Regions from separate parts of the Methylobacterium sp. CCH7-A2 genome, predicted to be linked through region 2. Evidence: riboswitches for the same ligand, from Rfam matches in the RefSeq annotation. Region 2 holds a riboswitch; the other holds the start of a gene.
The links. Region 2 has a riboswitch for cobalamin ahead of AX750_RS20835 (class I SAM-dependent methyltransferase). Riboswitches for the same ligand answer to the same signal wherever they lie in the genome.

Region 1: another riboswitch for cobalamin. It lies ahead of AX750_RS15310 (HupE/UreJ family protein); the one in region 2 lies ahead of AX750_RS20835 (class I SAM-dependent methyltransferase).

What each region holds. Positions count from the first base shown of each region.
Region 1 is NZ_LSKN01000203.1:20,724-25,186, reverse strand. It holds gene cbiB (adenosylcobinamide-phosphate synthase CbiB) at 1-865, shown strand, start outside; gene cobO (cob(I)yrinic acid a,c-diamide adenosyltransferase) at 1,065-1,676, opposite strand; gene cobU (bifunctional adenosylcobinamide kinase/adenosylcobinamide-phosphate guanylyltransferase) at 1,701-2,243, opposite strand; cobalamin riboswitch at 2,396-2,582, shown strand; gene AX750_RS15310 (HupE/UreJ family protein) at 2,704-3,327, shown strand; gene AX750_RS15305 (DUF1636 domain-containing protein) at 3,341-3,760, shown strand; gene cobW (cobalamin biosynthesis protein CobW) at 3,757-4,463, shown strand, end outside.
Region 2 is NZ_LSKN01000282.1:20,375-24,837, forward strand. It holds gene AX750_RS20825 (ABC transporter permease) at 1-329, opposite strand, end outside; gene AX750_RS20830 (ABC transporter substrate-binding protein) at 361-1,899, opposite strand; gene AX750_RS20835 (class I SAM-dependent methyltransferase) at 1,923-2,726, opposite strand; cobalamin riboswitch at 2,853-3,049, opposite strand; gene AX750_RS20840 (GTP-binding protein) at 3,135-4,361, opposite strand.

The sequences.
Region 1 (4,463 bases), on a different contig from region 2:
CGGGCTCGACCGCCGGCTGAACCGGGAGATGGCCGGCTTCGCCGCCCGGAGGGCGGCGGGCGTGGCCGCGCTCCTCGTCCTGCTCGCGGTGACGCTGGCCGGGGCGCTGGCGCTGAGCGCTCTCTGCCGTCTGCTGGGGCCGGCGGGGCTGTTGCCGCTGGCGCTGCTCGCCTCGACGCTGCTGGCACAGCGCAGCCTTGACGAACACGTCGCGGCCGTCGCCCAGGGGCTGGAGACGGGAGGCCTCGCCGAGGGGCGCAAGGCGGTGTCGATGATCGTCGGCCGCAACCCCGACAGCCTCGACGAGGCCGGCGTTTCGCGGGCGGCGATCGAGAGCCTGTCGGAGAATTTCTCCGACGGGGTCGTGGCGCCGGCCTTCTGGCTCGGCGTCGCCGGCCTGCCGGGTATCGCGTTGTACAAGGCGATCAACACCGCCGATTCGATGATCGGCCACAGGACGCCGCGCCATCTCGCCTTCGGCTGGGCCTCGGCGCGGCTCGACGACCTCGTCAACCTGCCGGCCTCGCGGCTGACGGCGCTGCTGATCGTCGCGGCCGCCGCGCTCGACCGCGATGCCGATGCCGCCGGCGCCTGGCGGGCCCTGCGCCGCGATGCGCGCCGCCACCGCTCGCCCAATGCCGGCTGGCCGGAAGCGGCGATGGCGGGCGCGCTGGGACTGAGGCTGGCGGGGCCGCGCATCTATGGCGACGTCGTCGTCGAGGATGGCTGGATGGGCGATGGCCGGGCCGAGGCGACGGCGGCGGATATCCGGCGCGGCTTGCGGCTGTATCGGACAGCGTGCGGGTTGCTGTGGGGGCTGGCGGGATGCGGCGCGCTGATCGCGCTTACGCTGTCGCGGGTGTGAGCCCTACCTGGCAAATCTTTCTGACATTGCTGTTCTCATCGCGCCAGTTGAACGGGGCCATCCCGGACGCAGCGGAGCGGAGATCCGGGATCCATTCCGGAACGCCCGGTCTCGAAGGTTCAGGCATGGATCCCGGATCGGCGCCGCTGAAGCGGCTTGTCCGGGATGACGGCGCGGGGTCGATCAGCGGCTGTGCCCTTCAAAACTCGATCCCCTCCTGCGCCTTCACGCCCGCGGTGAAATGGTGCTTCACCAGCGTCATCTCGGTCACGAGGTCGGCGGCCTCGATCAGCTCCGGCTTGGCGTTGCGGCCGGTGACGACGATGTGGAGATCGGAGCGGCGCGCCTGCAGCGTGGCGATGACTTCGGCCAGCGGCAGATAGTCGTAGCGCAGCGCGATGTTGAGCTCGTCGAGCACGATCAGGCGGATGCTCTCATCGGCCATCAGTTCCTTGACCTTGTCGAAGGCGCGGGTGGCGGCGGCGATGTCGCGGGCCTTGTCCTGCGTTTCCCAGGTGAAGCCTTCGCCCATGGTGTGCCAGGCGATCTGCTCGCCGAAGGCGTCGAGCGCGCGGCGCTCGCCAGTCTCCCAGGCGCCCTTGATGAACTGCACCACGCCGACGCGCCAGCCATGGCCGAGCGCGCGCAGCATCAGCCCGAAGGCGGCCGTCGACTTGCCCTTGCCGGGGCCGGTGTTGACGATCAGCAGCCCCTTTTCGATCGTCTTGGAGGCGACCTCGGCGTCCTGCAGCGCCTTGCGCTTTGCCATTTTCGCCTTGTAGCGAGCGGCCTCGTTGGTCTCGTTCGTCATCGCGTTCTCACTTCACCTGCCCGCTCACTTCACCAGCATCGGCAGGCCGGCGACCATGAAGACCACGCGGCCGGCCCTTGCCGCAATCGCCTGGTGCAGCCGGCCGGCCTCGTCGCGGAAGCGCCGCGCCAGCGCATTGTCGGGCACGATGCCGAGCCCGACCTCGTTGGAGACGAGGACGATGGGCGCCGTCGCCTGCGCGCAGGTCTCGATCAGGGCGCTTCCGGCAGCGGCAGTGTCGTGCTCGGCCAGGATCAGATTGGTCAGCCACAGCGTCAGGCAGTCGACCAGCACGGGGCGCCCCTCGGGCAGGCCGCGGATGGCGCCGGGCAGGTCGAGCGGCGCGTCGAGCGTGATCCAGTCCGCGGGCCGGCGGGCGCGGTGCTCGGCGATGCGGGATTTCATCTCGTCGTCCCAGGCCTGGGCGGTGGCGATATAGGCCCAGGGAGGCGGCAGCGCCTCGATCAGCGCTTCGGCATGGCGGCTCTTGCCCGAGCGGGCGCCGCCGAGGACGAGGGTGAGGTGGGGGATTGAGGATGAATTCACCGCAACGCACCTCTCCGTCATCCCGGCCGAAGCGAAGCGGAGAGCCGGGATCCATGCCTGAGCCTCTGTCGGAAAGGTTCCGGAATGGATCCCGGGTCTCCCTGCGGTCGCCCGGGATGACCCGCGACGACCGGTCGAAGCACGCCCTGCATTGCACAGCCTCTCGCACATGGCTAATGATCGTCGCCGACGGTGCCTCCGCGAGGAGGTGAAAAGGGAACGCGGTGCGATGCCGCGGCTGCCCCCGCAACTGTAAGCGGCGAGTTCCGCGCCATCGGCCACTGGGAGCGATCCCGGGAAGGCGGCGTGGAATGACCAGACCCGCGAGCCAGGAGACCTGCCGTCGACAGTGTTCCTATGGGCCCATCGGACGGGGTGTTCCGACGGCGGCTGTGTTCGCGTGGCGACAGTCATGCGGCTCCGTCCTTGGGAACGTGAGGCCGGTCGCGAGATCGGCCGCCTTCTGACGGAGACCGGAACCATGACGCTGCGCAACCGCCTGACCCTCGCCTTCACCGCCCTGCTCTGCAGCCCGGCGCTCGCCCACCATCCGATGGGCGGCCAAACGCCGTCGACGCTGACGGAGGGGCTGCTGTCCGGCCTCGGCCACCCCATTCTCGGGCTCGATCATCTCGCCGCGCTGGTCGCGGTCGGCCTCGTCGCCTCGCGCTACGCGTCGGGCGCCCTGCTGCTGCCGGTGCTGTGGATCGTCGGCATGGGGCTGGGCGCCTTCGCCCATATGAACAGCATCGACCTGCCGGCCGGCGAGATCCTGGTCGCCGGCAGCCTCGTGCTGATCGGCGCCATCGGCGTGCTCAGGCCCTCGCTGCCGCTGCCGGCCCTCGCCGCGCTCTTCGCCGCCGCCGGCTTCGCCCATGGCCATGCGCTCGCCGAATCGATCATCGGTGCCGAGACCGCCGTGGTCGGCGCCTATCTGATCGGGCTCGTCGCGATCCAGGCCGCCATCACCGTCGGCACGATCCTTGTCGTCCGTCGGCTGTTCTCGCCGGAGACGCGCCTGTCCCTGCCGGTGCGCGCGGCGGCCGCCGCCATGGCCTGCGTCGGCCTCGTCTTCCTGATCGCGGCCCTGCCCGCGACGGCCTGATTCCGGCCGGATCATGAGCACGCAACTGCCGCAGCCGCGCCCGGAAACGGGCACGGCGCCGATCCGCATCCTCGTCTGCGCGACCTGCCGCGCCGCCGGGGGCGACCCCGACGCGCCGCGTCCCGGCGCCGTTCTCGCCGCCGGCCTCCGCGACGCGCTCGACCCCGCCGGGGATGCGGCGATCAGCGTCGAGACGGTCGAGTGCCTTTCCGTCTGCAAGCGCCCCTGCACGGTGGCGCTCAGCGGCGAGGGCCGCTGGACCTATGTCTATGGCGATCTCGACCCGGCAACGGGCGTCGAGACGCTGCTCACCTTCGCGCGCCAGTACCGCGAAGCCCCGGACGGCATCGTGCCCTGGCGCGAGCGCGCCGAGGCGATCCGCAAGGGCGTGGTGGCGCGCCTTCCTCCCCTCCCGATCGCGGGTTCCCGATGACTTCTCTCACAAAGACCCCCTGCACCATCATCACCGGCTTCCTCGGCGCCGGAAAGACGACGCTGGTGCGCCATCTGCTCGAAAACGCCGAGGGCAAGAAGCTCGCGGTCCTCGTCAACGAATTCGGCGATCTCGGCTTCGATGGCGAATTCCTCAAGGGCTGCGGCATTTCCGGCTGCACCGAGGAGGACGTCGTCGAGCTGCCGAACGGCTGCATCTGCTGCACGGTGGCGGATGATTTCGTGCCGGCGCTGGAAAAGCTGCTGAACCGGGCCGACCCGCCGCAGCATATCCTGATCGAGACCTCGGGGCTGGCTTTGCCCAAGCCGCTGGTCCAGGCCTTCAACTGGCCGGCGATCCGCGCCCGCGTCACCGTCGACGGCGTCATCGCAGTGGTGGATGGGCCGGCGGTCGCCGAAGGGCAGTTCGCCGACGACCCCGAGGCGCTCGCGGCGCAACGCGCGCAGGACGCCTCCGTCGAGCACGACAACCCGCTGGAGGAGGTCTTCGAGGACCAGATCCTCTGCGCCGACCTGATCCTGCTGAACAAGAGCGACCTGATCGACGCGGCGACGCGCGAGCGGGTGAAAAGCGAGATCGCCGCGCATCTGCCCAAGGCGATCAAGATCGTCGAGACCAGCCGGGGTACGATCGAGCCCGCGCTGATCCTCGGCCTCAGCGCCGCGGCGGAGGCCGATCTCGC
Region 2 (4,463 bases):
GTGCCGAGCCCCAGCGTATGGCGGCCATGATAGGCGATTTCTTGCCAGACAGGCTTGCCCGTCACCCGCGAATGGCCGAGATCGCCCGTCGCGAGCCTCCCGAGCCAGGACACATACTGGACGGTGAGAGGGCGATCGAGCCCCTCCTCGCGGCGCACGCGTTCCGTCGTCTCGGCTGTAACGCGCTCGCCGACGCGCGCCGCCGAGATCGCGAGCGCGGTGTCGCCCGGCAGCGCGTGGACGAAAGCGAAGCAGAGGCTGGCCAGAAGCCAGGCCGTCAGCACCGCCTGCAGCACGCGCGAACCGACGAGGGTGCCGAACGTCCTCATGCCGCCCGGCCCGCCCATGACGAGATGCGACTCATTTCCACGCCATGCGCTCGATCAGATAGCGCATCTCGTAGGGGTCGATGCCGACGCCGCTCACTCGTTTCGACACGGCGACGTTGTGCTCGAACCAGGATACCGGGACACCGGGAGCCTCGTCGTGGATCAGGCGGATGATCTGGCCGCGCAGCTCGCTCTTCTTCGCCTCGTCGAAGCTCGCGATATAGGCGTCGGTGAGCGCCTTCATCCGGTCGCGCCCCTCCCAGCGCACCGTGCCCCAGGACGAACGTTCGCGGGTGAAGTCGGGGATGACCGTCGCGATCGGCTCGGGCACGTTGACATAGGTCCGGGCGACGAGCGTGAACTGCATCGTGCCGTCCTTGATCGCGGCGGGAACGCTTCCGCTCGCTCCGACCTCGATCGCCACATCCATGCCGATCTGCTTCAGTTGCGCCTGGATCGCGGCGGCCATGACCGGAAGCTCGGGGCGATTGGCGAGAGTCAGGAGCTTCGCCGCCAGTCGCACGCCGTCCTTGGAGCGGATCCCGTCGGGGCCGGCGGACCAGCCCGCCTCGTCGAGCAGCTTGCGCGCAGCAGCGGGGTCGAATGCGACTTTCGGCAAATCGGATCGGTGCCAGTTCGACAGGATCGGCGGCAGGAGCTGGCTCGCGCTCGAGTCGGGATGGCGCAGGATCGCGCGGGCGATGCCGTCGCGATCAATCCCCATCGCGATCGCCCGGCGCACGCGCCTATCCGAGAATTGCGGCAGGCCGCTGTCGAAGAACAAGGCGCGGATGCGCGGGATGGTGAGGCTCGCAACCTTGGTCTGCCCGGCCGCGTCGATGCGCGGGATCGCTGCCGGCGCCAGGGTATAGATGAGGTCGGCATCGCCGGCGATCGCGATATTGGCGCGGGTGTCGCCATTGACCACGGCCGTGTAACGCGCCTTCGCGATGGCGGGCTTGGCACGCGCATAACCCTCGAAGCGCTCCAGCTCCAGAGTCGTCTTGCCGTCGACCGAGACCAACTTGTAGGGGCCGGTGGCAACGATCTTGACCACCTTGCCATCGGGCCCATAGGCGGACGGCGCCAGCACGATCGAGGCGTAATCGCAGAGGAAAGCCGGCAGCACGCTGAAAGGCGTCTTCGTGCGGACGACGATCTCGTCGCCCTCGACCGTGATCGTGTCGAGCGGCACGGCCGAGAGGCTTTCACCCCGGAAGGACGTCTTCAGGCTGTCGGCGACGGCATCGGCCGTGACCGAGCTGCCGTCGTGAAAGGAGGCGCCCGCCCGGATTCTGAAGCGCCAGCTCAGCTTGTCCTCGGAGACACGCCAGCTCTCCGCGACTCCGCCGATGAGCTGCCCCTCCGGCTCCACCTGGACCAATGTCTCGCCGATCCCCATGCGGGCGAGGATGAAGCCCGTGTCGGCCGGATCGTTTGAGGTGTATTCCCAGGGCGCGACGACGCGCAGAACCGGCTCGCCCTGCTGGGCGGAGATCGGCTGGGAGGCCAAAGGCCAAGCGAGGGCGGTCGCGAGCAGCAGACGGCGCGTCAGGATGGTGATCGTCATGGTGGCTCTCCGGGAACCAGGCTTCAACGAGGTTTGCGGGCGGACAGGATGAAGGTGTCGTCATAGGTGGCTAGCAGGCGCAGTCGCTCGCTCCAGGAGGCGGCGGCGAATTGCCGGCGCTTGATGCCCGTCAAAGGGCCGGTGCGGATATCGGCGAAACCCGCCGCCTGCAGCATCGCCTGCAGGGCGGGGGCCTTCAGCCCGTCGCGGAAGAAGACACCGCGCATGATTCGCTGATGGGCCTGCTCGTCCCAGAGGCGCGGCGCGCCGGTCAGGCGATCCAGCCATTGCGAAAGGCGCTGGAGCAGCCTTGCGCGCCGCGAGCGGTTGACCCAGTCGCCATCGATCACGACCACGGCCCCGCCGGGCTTCAGCACGCGCAGCCAGTCGGCCAGCGCGGCCTGGGGATCGAGGAGGGTCCAGACCAGATGGCGGCAGATCACCAGATCGTAGCGGGCGTCCGGCATCATCGTGTTCTCGGCATCGCCGAGATGAAAGCGCACGGCGGAGCCACGATGTTTCGCCTTCGCCCGCTCGATCATCGGCTCGCAGAGATCGATGGCATCGACGCTGCAGCCGAAGCCGAGCAGCACCCGCGTGACCTCGCCGGTGCCGGAGGCGAGTTCGAGCACGCGGTCGCCCGGTCCGATCGGCGCATGGCGCGCGATCAGCCGCGACCAGGCGTCGAGTTCGCCGCGCGAGCGGATCTTATGGCCGTAGGAGAGATCGAAGGTCTCGGCGCGCTTCGACCAATAGGCACGAATCTCGTCCTTGAGGCCGAAATTCGAACCCGCTTGCGCGGCGTCTAGGGTTGATTCCTGCAGCATCCGTCACCGGGCTCCCGCGAGCGGGGAGCGGTCGGTGCTGTGGCGCCGTTGCGTTCCGGACGCGCGACAAGCCCGCGCGGGAGAGCGACCGTCATCAGAGCTCCTTCCGGGGCACCCCGCCCGGTCGATTGGCTTCACGACGTCGGCAGGTCTCCTGGCTCGCGGGTCGATGCTGCGTCCGGCCTTCCCGGGCGAACCCAGTGGCATGATCGAACGTCGCTCGCCGCTGACAGTTGCGGGGGCAGCTCCGGATTTGCGCCCTGACGGGCGCGCACCGGATTCCCTTTTGATCCCTCTCGGGAACCGACGCGGCGAAAAGAGCATGCCGGATGCTGCGCCGCAAGACAGAATGTCGCAGGCGGTCGCGGGCGCGGCGCAGCGCCCGGTCTTTTCGAGATCGCGCATGGCTTACGCGGCCTGCCGGTCCCAGGCCGGGAAGGGATCCTCGAGCGCGAGGAGGGACTGCGTCATGCCGGTTGCAGCGCTGCCGGTAAGGCAGGCGTCGAGCATCGCGCGGATGGCCGCCTCGTCCATCGCCTGCGTGCCGATGAAGACCAGTTCCTGGCGCCGGTCGCCCCAGGTCGGCGACCAGTGCCTGCGCATCAGCGAGACGAATTCCTCCGAGCGCGGCCAGCGCTCCTTGGGCACCGCCGCCCACCAGCTGCCCATGCCCTCGGTGCGGGTGATGCGGCCGGCGAGCGAATACTCCCCCACCCAGCGCGGCCGCGTCGCCAGCCAGAAATGGCCCTTGGCGCGGATCACATCTGGCAGGCGTTGCTCCAGGAGATCGTAGAGCTTGCGCGGGTTAAACGGGCGGCGGGCCCGGTAGACGAAGGAGCGGATGCCGTATTCCTCCGTCTCCGGGACGTGATCCTTGAAGCCGAACAGTTCCTTGTGCCAGAGCGGATGCTCCTGCGAGCGTTCCTCGCTGTAGAGCCTGGTGTCGAGCACGGCGGCCAGCGGCACGCGGCCGAAATCGGCCTCGACGATCCGGGCATCGCCGTTCAATCCGCGTACGACCTGCCGCACCTTCTCGCGCTGCTCGGGCGTGGCCTCGCCTATCTTGTTGATGACGACCACGTCGGCGAACTCGATCTGCTCGACCAGGAGATCGACCAGCGTGCGGCCATCGCCCTCGCCCGCCGTCTCGCCGCGGTCGGCCAGGAAGTCGCGGCTGTCGTAATCGGCCAACAGGTTGAGCGCGTCGACGACGGTGACCATCGTGTCGAGCCGCGCGACATCGTCCAGCGACTGGTCGTCCTCGTCGCGGAAGGAGAAGGTCGCCGCGATCGGCAAGGGCTCGGCGATGCCCGTGCCCTCGATCAGCAGGTAGTCGAAGCGCTTCTCGGCGGCGAGCCGGCGCACCTCGCTCAGCAGATCGTCGCGCAGCGTGCAGCAGATGCAGCCATTGCTCATCTCGACGAGCTTCTCTTCGGTCTGCGACAGCCCTGCCCCGCCCTCGCGCACCAGGTCGGCGTCGATATTGACCTCGCTCATGTCGTTGACGATCACCGCGACGCGCTTGCCCTCGCGGTTGTTGAGAATGTGGTTCAGCAGGGTCGTCTTGCCGGCGCCGAGGAAGCCGGAAAGCACGGTCACGGGCAGGCGGCGGTCGATGAACAGGGCCTCGGTCATGGCGGGCAGTCCCAGGAGTGATCGTCGAATTTTGTTACAGTATAACATTACTCGGTTGTCAACGGCCCCGGTGGACAAGCCGCCGCAGCCCCGCCTCTTTGA